DNA from 2 places in the Gordonia sp. WA4-43 genome. Region 1 is predicted to be linked to the other one. Evidence: predicted binding sites of a transcription regulator. Region 1 holds the regulator's gene; the other holds the start of a gene.
The links. The regulator LexA, encoded in region 1, represses DNA repair genes until DNA is damaged. The targets are predictions, from matches to a motif close to CGAACANNTGTTCG.
Positions count from the first base shown of each region.

Region 2: LEL84_RS19125 (HNH endonuclease signature motif containing protein) is a predicted target of LexA. The motif match lies at 4,567-4,580, and genes of this name have one in related genera.

Region 1 covers NZ_CP084736.1:311,404-317,952, reverse strand. The annotation lists gene hrpA (ATP-dependent RNA helicase HrpA) at 1-2,992, shown strand, start outside; gene nrdR (transcriptional regulator NrdR) at 2,966-3,466, opposite strand; gene LEL84_RS01465 (LysM peptidoglycan-binding domain-containing protein) at 3,566-4,105, opposite strand; gene lexA (transcriptional repressor LexA) at 4,331-5,035, shown strand; gene LEL84_RS01455 (phosphoenolpyruvate--protein phosphotransferase) at 5,013-6,549, opposite strand, start outside.
Region 2 covers NZ_CP084736.1:4,215,271-4,221,819, reverse strand. The annotation lists gene LEL84_RS19140 (hypothetical protein) at 42-416, shown strand; gene LEL84_RS19135 (enoyl-CoA hydratase-related protein) at 421-1,287, opposite strand; gene LEL84_RS19130 (ATP-dependent Clp protease ATP-binding subunit) at 1,434-3,974, opposite strand; gene LEL84_RS19125 (HNH endonuclease signature motif containing protein) at 4,609-6,249, shown strand; gene betT (choline BCCT transporter BetT) at 6,323-6,549, shown strand, end outside.

The sequences.
Region 1 (6,549 bases):
CGCCGAGGCGCTCCGTCGACGAACCGGCGGCAGCAAGGGTCCCGGTGCCGAGATCGTGCCGCTCTATGCGCGACTGTCGATCGCCGAGCAGCAGAAGGTGTTCTCCCCCTCCGACGGACGCCGGATCGTGCTGGCGACCAACGTCGCCGAGACGTCGGTGACCGTGCCCGGCATCCGCTACGTCATCGACACCGGCACCGCCCGTATCAGTCGGTACTCGACCAGGACCAAGGTCAATCGTCTTCCCATCGAACCGGTCTCACAGGCCAGTGCCCGGCAGCGGGCCGGTCGATGCGGTCGTGTCGCCCCGGGCGTCTGCATCCGTCTCTACAGCGAGAACGACTTCGACTCCCGGCCGGCCTTCACCGACCCGGAGATCCTGCGCACCAACCTCGCGGCGGTCATCCTCCAGATGACCTCGCTGAAACTGGGTGAGATCGCCGAGTTCCCGTTCGTCCAGCCGCCCGACGACCGCGCGATCCGCGACGGTATGGGTGTTCTCACCGAACTCGGCGCCATCACCGTCCCGCGCGAGGGCGGGCCCCCGCGACTGACCCCTATCGGCCGGTCGATGTCGCGCATCCCGGTCGATCCCCGGGTCGCCCGGATGCTCATCGCCGGACACGAACTGGGTTGTCTCGACCACCTTCTCGTGATCGCCGCCGCGATGTCGCTCCCCGATCCACGGGAACGGCCGGCCGAGCACCGGGAGGCCGCCGACGCCCAGCACCGGCGCTTCGTCGTCCCGCAGTCGGACTTCCTGTCCTACGTGGAGCTGTGGCGGTACCTCGGCGAACAGCGCAAGGAGTTGTCCGGCAGCCGCTTTCGGCGCATGTGTGAGCGCGAGTACCTCCACTTCCTGCGCATCCGGGAATGGCAGGACCTCCATCGGCAGCTGACCGAGATCGTCAAGGACCTCGACTGGTCGGTCGCGCCCACCGAACTCGACGCCGACGCCGTCCACCGATCCATCCTGTCCGGGTTGCTCAGCAACATCGCCGCCCGCAACACCGAGGGCCGCGAGTTCACCGGTGCGCGCAACACCACGCTGATGATCTTCCCCGCCTCTCCGCTCGCCAAGAAGCCGCCCGCCTTCATCATGGCGGCCGAGGTTCTCGAGACGTCGCGCCTGTTCGCCCACACCGTCGCCGGGATTGATCCGCTGTGGGCCGAGAAACTCGCCGGGGATCTGGTGAAGCGGACCCACAGCGAGCCGCATTGGTCGGCGAAACGCGGAGCGGCGATGGCCTACGAACGCGTGACCCTGTACGGGGTCCCGCTCGTCGCCCGCCGGCGCGTCGACTACGGCCCCATCGACCCGGTGGTCTCGCGGGAGCTGTTCATCCGGCACGCTCTCGTCGAGGGCGATTGGCGGACGCAGCACGCCTTCTTCGACCGCAATCGCACGCTTCTCGAGGCCGCCTCGGACGTCGAGAACCGCACGCGCACCCGGGGTCTGGTGATCACCGAGGACCAGCTCTTCGAGTTCTACGACCAGCGGCTACCGGCCGACGTCACCTCCGCTCGGCACTTCGACACCTGGTGGAAGAAGGCCCGCCGGGCCGAACCCGATCTGCTGGATCTGCGCCCCGAGGACGTCACGGGAGGCACCGACGTCGCCCCCACGGACTATCCCGGCGCCTGGCAGCAGGGCGACACCCGACTCGAACTGCGCTACCGGTTCGAACCGGGCGCACCCGACGACGGCGTCACCGTCGTGATCCCGCAGGCACTGCTACCCCATGTCCGACCGGCCGGCTTCGACTGGTCGGTCCCGGGCATGCGCGCTGAACTGGCCACCGCACTGGTCAAGTCGCTGCCGAAACAGCTCCGCAAGAGCATGTCGCCCGCGCAGCGATTCGCCGAACTCGCGCTCGGCCGGCTCACCCCGCGCAAGGAGCCGCTCACCACCGGGCTGGCCCGCGAGCTCTCGGCGATCACCGGGATGCGGGTGACCGCGGGCGATTTCGACACCGACCGGGTACCGCCGCACCTGCGCATGCATTTCGCGGTGGCCGACGACTCCGGACGGATCGTCGCCCGCGCCGACTCGTTGCCCGAACTCCAGCAGACCGGAACGCCCGCGGCGCCGAAGACGGTGTCGCGCAACCTGTATAAGACCTGGACCGCCGACGGGATCGGCTCGCTCGCCGAGCAGACGACGGTCGATGTCGCGGGGCAGCGGCTGACCCGGTACCCGACGATCGACGTGGTCTCCGACGAGAAGGGCCACGCACGGGGCGTCGTCGTCGTCGATGCGGCGAGCCCCGAGACACGAGACCGCCTCCTGCGACGCGGGATCGTCGCCCTCCTCGACTTCGCGATACCTCCGCTGCACAAGCGGATCGCCGGCTCGTTGAGTCCGGTCGAACGACTCGCCCTGAGCCAGAGCCCGTACTCGACCACCGAGGCACTGCTCGCCGACTGCACCCGACGGGCCATCCGGGACACCGTCGCCGACACCGACGACGCAGAGCTCGCCGCGGTTCGCTCACCACAGTCCTTCTCGGCGCTGCTCGAACGAATCCGGCCACGGGTCTCCGCAGCCGCACCGGACTACTTCTCGCTGGCCGTCGCAGCTCTCGAACGGATGGCCCCGCTGAGGGCGGCGATCGACCGGCACGCCGGTTCGCTGGCTGCCGACGACGTCGCCGAACAGGTCGCCCACCTCGTGTTCGACGGATTCGTGGCGGCCACCGCGCGACGCCACCTGGAGAATCTGCCGCGCTATCTCGACGGCGCGCAAGCACGTCTGGAGGCACTACCCGCGTCCGCAGCACGCGACCAGGCCGGGGTGGCCGCCGTCGATCGCGTCGTCGAACGGTGGGCCCAGCGCCTCGAACAGGTACCCGAGCACCGGCGGGCGGTGGTCGACGACGAAGCGCAGTGGCTCGTCGAGGAGTTGCGCGTGGGGCTGTTCGCCCAGCGTCTCGGTACCGCGTTCCCGGTGTCGGAGAAACGGGTCCTACGAGCTCTGGACCGGCTCGGCTGACACGGGTTCGGCGAGCGCGCTCCCGGAACCCGATGCCGCCTTCAGGTCGTCGATCTCACGCTGGAAGTCCTCCACCGAGTCGAACGACCGGTACACCGAGGCGAAGCGCAGATACGCCACCTCGTCGAGATCGCGGAGCGGGCCCAGGATGGCGAGTCCGACCTCGTTGCTGGGGATCTCGGCCGATCCACTGGCGCGCACCGTGTCCTCGACCTGCTGGGCGAGTTGCGCGAGCGCGTCCTCGGCGACGTGGCGGCCCTGACAGGCTCGCCGCACGCCGCGCATGACCTTCTCCCGGCTGAATGGTTCGGTCACGCCGTTGCGTTTGACCACCGCGAGCACGGCGCTCTCCACGGTCGAGAACCGGCGACCGCACTCCACACAGGAGCGACGGCGGCGGATGGCCTGCCCTTCATCTGCGACACGCGAGTCGATGACCTTGGTGTCGTCGTTCTTGCAGAAGGGGCAGCGCATCGTGTCCTCACGCAGGTCGCGGGACGCTGGAACGCACCCGAAGCGTGCGCCCCGCCGCTTGTCGGCCGGCCCCTGTGACATCGAGGATACCGCCCAGCCTCAGCGGTACCGGGGGGTGAGCAGGGGCTGGCCCACCTGCAGCGCGCTCGACCCCAGATCGTTCATCGCGACGATCTCGTCGATCACGACCTCGCGCGGCATCTCGGGTGCCACCCGGCCGGCGATCGAGCTGAGCGAGTCCCCCGAGCGCACGTGGACGACCTCGGCACTCACGGCGGACGGGGTCAGCGAGTCCGAGTAGTTCTGGCCCACGACACCGAACACCCACACGACGAACGCCAGCCCGACGCCGGCGAGGAGCGCGACCGCGGTGCGGCGGCGGCGACGGAACACCGCCGCGTCGGGTCCGACCGGGCCACGCCCGCGCACCCCGACCGGAGAGCCACAGTGGGTGCCGCCGACCCGCGGGGTCACCGGCGACGCACCCCGCGGTCGGGTGCCGGCCGGCCGGTTGTCTACCGGGCGGCCGCCGTCGGACAGCGGGGCGCGCGTCCGGACCCCATCGGCGCGGTCGGTGGGGGGCCGGACAGCGTCGGGACGGTCGGTGCGGACGGGAGCGACGAGAGTGGCGGTGCGCATGGTGCCCTCCGGTGTTCGGGTGTCTGGGATCGTGCGGGGTGTGACGGTCGGTGTTCGAACATCGATCAGATGTTCGATGCACTGATGTTCGAATTTGTAGCACGACGTCCCGACAAAGTCTCGCGACACATCGAACAAATGTTTGAGGTGCCGGTCGCACTCGGCTAGGCTCGGACCCGGTGCAAGCCATCTACCAGCACGTTCCGAAGACGAGAGGAACCGAACATGAGTGACACCGGCGATAGGCGCGGCCGAGCGCGGGGCGCCGACGACGAGGCCCCGTTCGACGCCGCCGCCGCCGAGGCCTCACTCACCCCGCGACAGGCCGGGGTCCTGGAGGTGATCCGCCGCTCGGTGCGCGAGCGCGGTTATCCGCCGACCATCCGGGAGATCGGCGACGAGGTCGGCCTGGCCTCGACGTCGTCGGTGGCCCATCAGTTGCGGACGCTGGAACGCAAGGGGCTGCTCAAGCGCGACGCGAACCGTCCCCGTGCGGTCAACATCGCCCCGAGTGACACCCCGTCGCCGGACACCCCGTCGGCCGGTCAGCTGCCCGAGCCGACCTTCGTGCCGGTTCTCGGCCGAATCGCGGCCGGCGGTCCGATCCTGGCCGAGGAGGCCGTCGAGGACGTCTTCCCGCTGCCCCGTGAGCTGGTCGGCGAGGGATCTCTCTTCCTGTTGCGCGTCGTCGGCGAGTCGATGATCGACGCCGCGATCTGCGACGGCGACTGGGTCGTGGTCCGGCAGCAGAACGTCGCCGACAACGGCGACATCGTCGCGGCCATGATCGACGGCGAGGCCACCGTGAAGACCTTCAAGCGTCAGGGCCCCAACGTCTGGCTCATGCCGCACAACGAACTGTTCGATCCGATCCCGGGCAACGATGCCGTCATCCTCGGCAAGGTCGTCACCGTGATGCGGCGAGTCTGACCTCTCCACCGACCGAACCGTCGAGCACCGCCGCGGCAGCCTCGCGCGCCGCGGCGGGATCCGAGGTGGCCAGGGCAGCCTCGGCGGCGGCCCGGCAGTCCGGTGCGGACACCTCGCCGAGCCGGGCCCCCACGGCCGCGGCAGCAGCCGGCGCGCTGGACAGCGAGGTGACCCCGAGACCGACGAGCACGCAGGCGAGGTTCGGATCGGCGGCGGCCTCGCCGCACACCCCGACCGGCTTTCCCTGACGTGCACCCGCTGCCGCGACACCCGCGATGAGGCTCAACACGGCCGGTTGCCACGGGTCGGTCAGTCCGGCGAGATCGGCCGACATCCGGTCGGCCGCCATCGTGTACTGGGTCAGATCGTTGGTGCCGATGGATACGAAGTCCACCTCGGCGAGGACGGCTTCGGCCAGGATCGCCGCCGCGGGCACCTCGATCATCACCCCGGCGACCAGACCACGGCCGCGGACCTCGGCGGCGAAGGTGCGCGCCTCCGCCGGCGAGGCGATCATCGGCGCCATGACCCACGGCGCGACGGCCGACCCCGACGCGGCCTGCGCGATCGCGTCGAGCTGATGCGCGCGGATCTCGGGGTGCGCCAGCGCGATCCGATCGCCCCGCACGCCGAGCGCTGGGTTCGATTCGTCGGGATGGGTCACGAACCGGAGCGGTTTGTCGGACCCGGCGTCGAGGGTGCGGATGACCACCTTCTGCCCGTCGAACGCATCGAGCACCTCCCGGTAGATCGCGGCCTGCTCGTCCACCGACGGTTCGTCGGCACGCTCGAGGAACGCGAGTTCGGTGCGGAAGAGCCCGACGCCCTCGACGGGGTACCCGGCCGCGGCGCGTGCCGACGATCCGTCGGCGACGTTGGCGAGCACCGCCACGGCCACCCCGTCGGCGGTCTGCCCCGGACCGGTCCAGCCGGCGACGAGTGCGGCATGCCGCCGATCCTCGTCGACGCGAGCCCGGGCCGCCTCCGCATCGGGCTCCACCTCGATTCGCCCGGTGCTGCCGTCGACGAGAATGGTTGTGCCGGGCTCGATCTCGTCCAGGTCGGCCACCGCCACCACGCACGGGATCCCCAGCTGGCGCGCGATGATCGCGGTGTGGCTGGTCGGTCCGCCGAGGCGGGTGACGAGGGCGATGGTGCTCGTGGGGTCGAGGCCCGCGGTGTCGGCGGGCGCGAGGTCGTCGGCGAGCAGGACCGACGGCACCTCCGGAGTGGGCACACCAGGTTCGGGTAGGCCGAGCAGTTCGGCGAGGACCCGGTCGCGCACGTCGTTGAGATCGGTGACCCGCTCGGCCATCAGTCCGCCGAGCTTGGTGAACACCGCCGCGAACTGTTCGGTGGCCGCGACGGCAGCGGCCTCGGCGGGGGCGCCCTTGCCGATGAGCGCGGTCGCGGCACCGATCCAGCCGCGGTCCTCGGCCAGGCCCGCCGTCGCGGCGAGCACCTCGGCCGTCACCCCGGTGTTCTGCGACGCGCGCGTGCGCAGCCGCGCGGCG
Region 2 (6,549 bases), 1.5 Mb from region 1:
TGCCGGTCCCGCGGGACAATGTCCGGCGCTATCGTCGGCGGATGCCCACCGAGGAGACCGCCGAGAATCCCCCTCCGCAGCCACCCGTGTCGACCCTCGACGCGTTCGCGTCGGTGGTGCTGGGACTGGTGCACGCGGTGCTGGCGCTGATCACGATCGCCGTCGCGGGTCTGACGGTCTTCGTCACCGACGCGTGCGCCTACGAGGAGTGCGGGAGTCCGGTCTGGACCGAGGTGGCCATCGGGGTGGGCATCGGGTCGGCCGTGGTGCTGGTGGCGGTGTCGGTGACCCTCGTCGTCCGCCGCGTGCGCCGAGGACTCCCGGCCTGGCCGGCCGCTGCGTGGTGCTGCGCCATCCAGCTGGCGATGATCTTCGTGGTACTCGAGATCGGCATCCAGGCCGGGACCCTCGACTGAGTGATCAGAAGATCTCGGGTAGATCTTCCGACACGGTGTTGGGGTAGGTCGCCGGACGCTTCTCCAGGAACGACATGACGCCTTCGTACACGTCACCGGACTGCCCGCGGTAGAAGATCGCCTTCGAGTCGGCGTGGTGGGCATCGAGCGGACTGGGCGCACCGGCCATCCGCCACAACAGCTGTCGGGTCAGCGCCGCCGAGACGGGGGCGCTGTTCGCGGTCATCTCGCGGGCGACGGCGATCGCGGTCTCGAGCACCTGGTCTTTGGGGACCACCTGCTGGATCAGCCCGCGTTCATGGGCTTCGGCGACGGGCACCATCTTCGCGCCGATCGTCCACTGCAGTGCGGTCGGCAACCCGACGAGCCGCGGCAGGAACCAGCTCGACGCGGCTTCGGGCACCAGGCCGCGGGCGGCGAAGACGAACCCGAACTTCGCGTCCTCCGAGGCGATCCGGACGTCGGCGGGCAGCGTCATCGTGACGCCGACGCCGGCCGACGGACCGTTCACCGCCACCACGATCGGCTTCAGCGAGGCGAACATCCGCAGCGTCAACTTGCCACCCTCGTCCGCCGGAACCTCGTCTGAGTCCACCACTGACGAGGCGTCGAACGTGGACCCACCCGCCTCGAGATCGGCGCCGGCACAGAACGCGCGGCCGTTGCCGGTCAGCACGACGGCACGAACGGAGTCGTCAGCGTCGGTCTCGTCGAACGCGGCCCGCAACTCCTCGCCCATCTGCATGGTGAAGGCGTTGAGCCGGTCGGGTCGATTGAGCCGGAAGATCGCGATCTCCCCGTCTCGCTCGACGGTGATGGTGGGCTGGTCCTGTCGGGACTTGCGCCCGACCTCAGATGTATCGCTCGTCACAGATCGATGTTATCGGGCGCTGGGACACTCCGCGTCGGCTGTGTCAATCCGCGGAACCGCGCGCCAGCCGGGCACAACACAACGGCGGCGCCACCCTGCCGGGTGGCGCCGCCGATCGTGTCAGATCAGATCACGCGGATCGGCTATCAGCTCGCGTCGGCCTCGCCGGCCTTGGTGAGCTCGACCGGTGCGTCGGGAACCATGCGCGGCTTCTCCGAGCCGGTGAAGACGAACCGGGCGTCGTCGCCGTCGCCCTCGCCGTCCCAGTTCTCGACGTCGACCAGGACGATCTGTCCGGGAGCGATGTCGCCGAACAGGATCTTCTCCGAGAGCTGGTCCTCGATCTCGCGCTGGATGGTGCGACGCAGCGGACGCGCACCCAGCACCGGATCGAAGCCGCGCTTGGCCAGCAGGGCCTTCGCGCGGTCGGTGACCTCGAGAGCCATGTCCTTGTTCTTCAGCGCACCCTCCACGCGGGTCAGCATCAGATCGACCATCTGGATGATCTCTTCCCGCGTGAGCTGGTGGAACACGACGATGTCGTCGATGCGGTTGAGGAACTCGGGACGGAAGTGCTTCTTGAGCTCGTCGTTGACCTTCTGCTTCATCCGTTCGTAGTTCGACTGGGTCCCGTCGCTCGACGAGAAGCCCATGCCCACGGCCTTGGAGATGTCCGAGGTACCGAGGTTCGAGGTGAAGATCAGCACGGTGTTCTTGAAGTCGACCGTGCGACCCTGACCGTCGGTCAGGCGACCGTCTTCGAGGACCTGCAACAGGGTGTTGTAGATCTCCGAGTGGGCCTTCTCGATCTCGTCGAACAGCACCACCGAGAACGGCTTCCGGCGCACCTTCTCGGTGAGCTGCCCGCCCTCTTCGTAGCCGACGTACCCGGGAGGGGCACCGAACAGACGCGACGCGGTGAAGCGGTCGTGGAACTCGCCCATGTCGATCTGGATGAGGGCGTCGTCCTCGCCGAACAGGAAGTTCGCCAGCGCCTTCGAGAGCTCGGTCTTACCGACACCGGACGGACCGGCGAAGATGAACGAGCCCGACGGCCGCTTCGGATCCTTCAGGCCGGCACGGGTACGACGGATCGCCTTCGAGACCGCCTTGACGGCGTCCTCCTGCCCGATGATCCGCTTGTGCAGCTCCTCCTCCATGCGGAGCAGACGCGTGGTCTCCTCCTCGGTGAGCTTGAACACCGGGATGCCGGTCCAGTTGCCGAGGACCTCGGCGATCTGCTCGTCGTCGACCTCGGCCACGACGTCCATGTCACCGCTGCGCCACTGCTTCTCGCGCTCGGCGCGCTCGGCGACCAGCTGCTTCTCCTTGTCGCGGAGGCTGGCGGCCTTCTCGAAGTCCTGCGCGTCGATCGCGCTTTCCTTCTCCTTGCGCGCATCGGCGATGCGGTCGTCGAACTCACGCAGGTCTGGCGGCGCGGTCATCCGGCGGATGCGCATGCGCGCGCCGGCCTCGTCGATGAGGTCGATCGCCTTGTCCGGCAGGAACCGGTCGTTGATGTAGCGGTCGGCCAGCGTGGCGGCGGCGACCAGCGCGCCGTCGGTGATCGAGACGCGGTGGTGCGACTCGTACCGGTCGCGCAGGCCCTTGAGGATCTCAATGGTGTGCTCGACAGACGGCTCGCCCACCTGCACGGGCTGGAAGCGGCGCTCGAGTGCGGCGTCCTTCTCGATGTACTTGCGGTATTCGTCGAGGGTCGTCGCGCCGATGGTCTGCAGCTCGCCGCGGGCCAGCTTCGGCTTGAGGATGCTGGCGGCGTCGATGGCACCCTCGGCGGCACCTGCGCCGACGAGCGTGTGCAGCTCGTCGATGAACAGGATGATGTCGCCGCGGGTGTTGATCTCCTTGAGCACCTTCTTGAGGCGTTCCTCGAAGTCACCGCGGTAGCGGCTGCCCGCAACCAGCGAACCGAGGTCGAGGGTGTAGAGCTGCTTGTCCTTGAGGGTCTCGGGGACCTTGCCGTTCACGATGGCCTGCGCCAGGCCTTCGACGACGGCGGTCTTGCCGACGCCGGGCTCACCGATCAGCACCGGGTTGTTCTTGGTGCGGCGGCTGAGCACCTGCATGACGCGCTCGATTTCCTTCTCCCGGCCGATGACCGGGTCGAGCTTGCCCTCGGAGGCCGCGGCGGTCAGGTTACGACCGAACTGGTCGAGGACCAGCGAGGTCGACGGGGTGCCGGACTCGCTGCTGCGACCGCCGGTGCCCGCCTCCTGCGGCTCCTTGCCCTGGTATCCGCTGAGGAGCTGGATGACCTGCTGGCGGACCCGGTTGAGGTCGGCGCCGAGCTTCACCAGCACCTGGGCAGCGACGCCCTCGCCCTCGCGGATCAGGCCGAGCAGGATGTGCTCGGTACCGATGTAGTTGTGGCCGAGTTGCAGGGCCTCGCGCAGCGAGAGCTCCAGCACCTTCTTGGCACGCGGGGTGAACGGGATGTGTCCCGACGGCGCCTGCTGGCCCTGGCCGATGATCTCCTCGACCTGGCTGCGAACCCCTTCGAGCGAGATCCCGAGCGACTCGAGCGCCTTGGCCGCCACGCCCTCGCCCTCGTGGATGAGGCCGAGGAGGATGTGCTCGGTACCGATGTAGTTGTGGTTGAGCATGCGCGCTTCTTCTTGGGCCAGAACCACAACCCGACGCGCGCGGTCGGTGAACCGTTCGAACATTGTTCTCCCTCACATTGCTAGCGCCCCGGCCGCCGCGGAGACCACCTCGGAGGTCCCAGAGGACAACCGGTGCGGATAGACGACGACCAGCCTGCTTCCACTCTAGAGGTCGTCTGGGGTGCACCTGCAGTTAACGCCTGCGCAGAGTGCATGGATCCCCCGTTGCGGCGGGGATGTGCCCAGTACAACTGCGCAGGCCGGGGCTGTGTTCCCCGCCGTCTACGCCGAGAGCGAACGGGCCGCCGACGGCCCGGGATGCGCCCCCACCGGGCACTGGGACCCGCGACGCGGCGCCCGCGTTGTGCCCGACAGCAGCCGGGTATCGCGGAAACCGCCGGCCGACGAGACCACAGGAGGCGAATGGGGACCACCCCGGGCCCTGTCGGACCTCAGTGGATCTGATCCACCCCTGACTGTGACCCCGCGCGTCGAACGAGCAGCAGGGTGCATCTGGGTACGACCCGGTACACGGCGAGCACGGTCACCGACGCGCGACGGACGCCTATCACATGATACCGACAGAATGCAGGGACCCAGTTCTGTTGGACAACAAAATTTTTCGGATTGACAGCCACGACTCGCCGTGTAAACTCGAACACACATTCGCATCAGCGGTTCTCGGGGGGTCACCGCAATGTCCGACACCACACGCGTCGGTGGCGATTCGACAGCGCCGCAACCGCGTGCCGTCGAGCTGGTGGCCGACCTCCACCGCATCCTCGACGAACTACAGACCGTGGACCTGGCGCCGTGCACCGATACCGAGTTGGCCGATCTGGCGGCCGACACCGAGAAAGCGATCGCCCGGCTGACCGTGGCCGGTGACCGGCAGATCGATCAGGCCGAGGCCCGCGACCTGCCCCGAAAAGCCGGGTGCCGAACACTCATGCAATTCATGACCCACCGGCTACGAGTCTCGAACCCGATGCGGCGTCGCAAGCAAATGGACGCCACCGCCCACCGCACCAGCCTCGGCGGCGAACTCCTCCCACCCGAATACCCCTGCCTCGCCGAAGCGTTCGCACAAGGCGCGGTCGGCACCGCGCACGTACAGGCCACCCTCGACGTCCTCGACCGCATCCCGGGCACCATCGACCACGACATCAAGGTCGCCGCCGAGCGACAGATGGCCGAGATCGCCGAAGCCCACACCCCCGCCGACATCACCCAACTCGGTGCCCGCCTGCTCGCCCACCTCGACCCCGACGGCACCCTGGCCGACGACACCGACCAGAAACGACGCCGCGGCCTGTGGATCGGCCGACAACGCGCCGACGGCACCGCCAAAATCTCCGGCACCCTGACCCCCGCACTCGCCGCCCGGCTCACGATGATGTTCGCCGTGTGGGGCAAACCCGGACTCAACAACCCCGACGACCCCGCCTCACCCAGCGGACCGGCCGGCACCGCCGACCCCGAAGCCCTCACCGCCGCAGCCGACCGCGACGGCCGCACCCTCGCCCAAACGAATCACGACGCCCTCGACGCCGCCCTGGCCGCAGGCTTCGCCGACGGAACACTCGGCACCTCGCACCGCGGGCTACCCGTGCAACTGATCATCAAGGCCGACCTCTCCGACCTGATCCGCGAAGCCGGACTCGCGACCACCGCCACCGGAACCCTGCTGCCCGTCCGGGACCTGATCGCGATGGCCGGTGACGTCCAGCCGTGGTTGGCGATCTTCAAAGACGCCACCACCGTCCCGCTGCACTTCGGGCGGGGTAAACGCTTGGCCACCCGCGAACAACGCCTGGTGTCCTTCGCCCGTCCCGACGGGGAAGTGTGCTCGGCACCCGGCTGCGATCAACCCGCCACCCACGTCGACATGCATCACGCACAGAAAGACTGGGCCAAGGGCGGTCTCACCGACATCGACGACCTCGCCCCCGCCTGCCCACGCCACAACCGGATGGTCGGCGACCAACCCGGCCAATACACCACCCGGATCGTCCGGTCCGGCCCCGACGAAGGCGGCTGCCTCTGGCGGTTGAACGCCGAACCCGGCGCACCGCCCAACCCCGAACGCCTCAACCGCCGACCCGACATACCCAGGCGGTTCGCACACCACCTCAACACCGTGCGCGACGACATCCACGGACCACCAACCCGGCCCGGCGATCAACCACGCCCAGACGGCCACACCCACGACGACGCACGCCGCTCATGGGCGACAGTCAGCCACGTCATCGACGTCCGACCACCCCGACCCGGCCGACGACAGGTCCGCCCCTCCCTCGTCGAAGCACACCTCATGGAGCTACTCGCCACCCACTGAACCGGGTAGAACAACTCACACGGATCCGTCCAAACGGTCCGCCCCATCGGCGATCGGACTAGCGTCGTGGTCCATGAGTGATGACGCCGCTCGACCGTCCACGTCGGTCCATGCCGAGACCAAGACCGGCGAGCGGCGATTGCCCACGCGCCGGGTCAATCTGACCGTCTTCATAGCCTCGGCTGTCATCGTGGTCGCCTTCGCCGTCTGGGCGCTGGCGGCACCGGCAGCGGCCGAGTCGACGATCAACGACGTACGCGACTTCATCACCCGCTGGTTCGGCTGGTGGTACTTCATCCT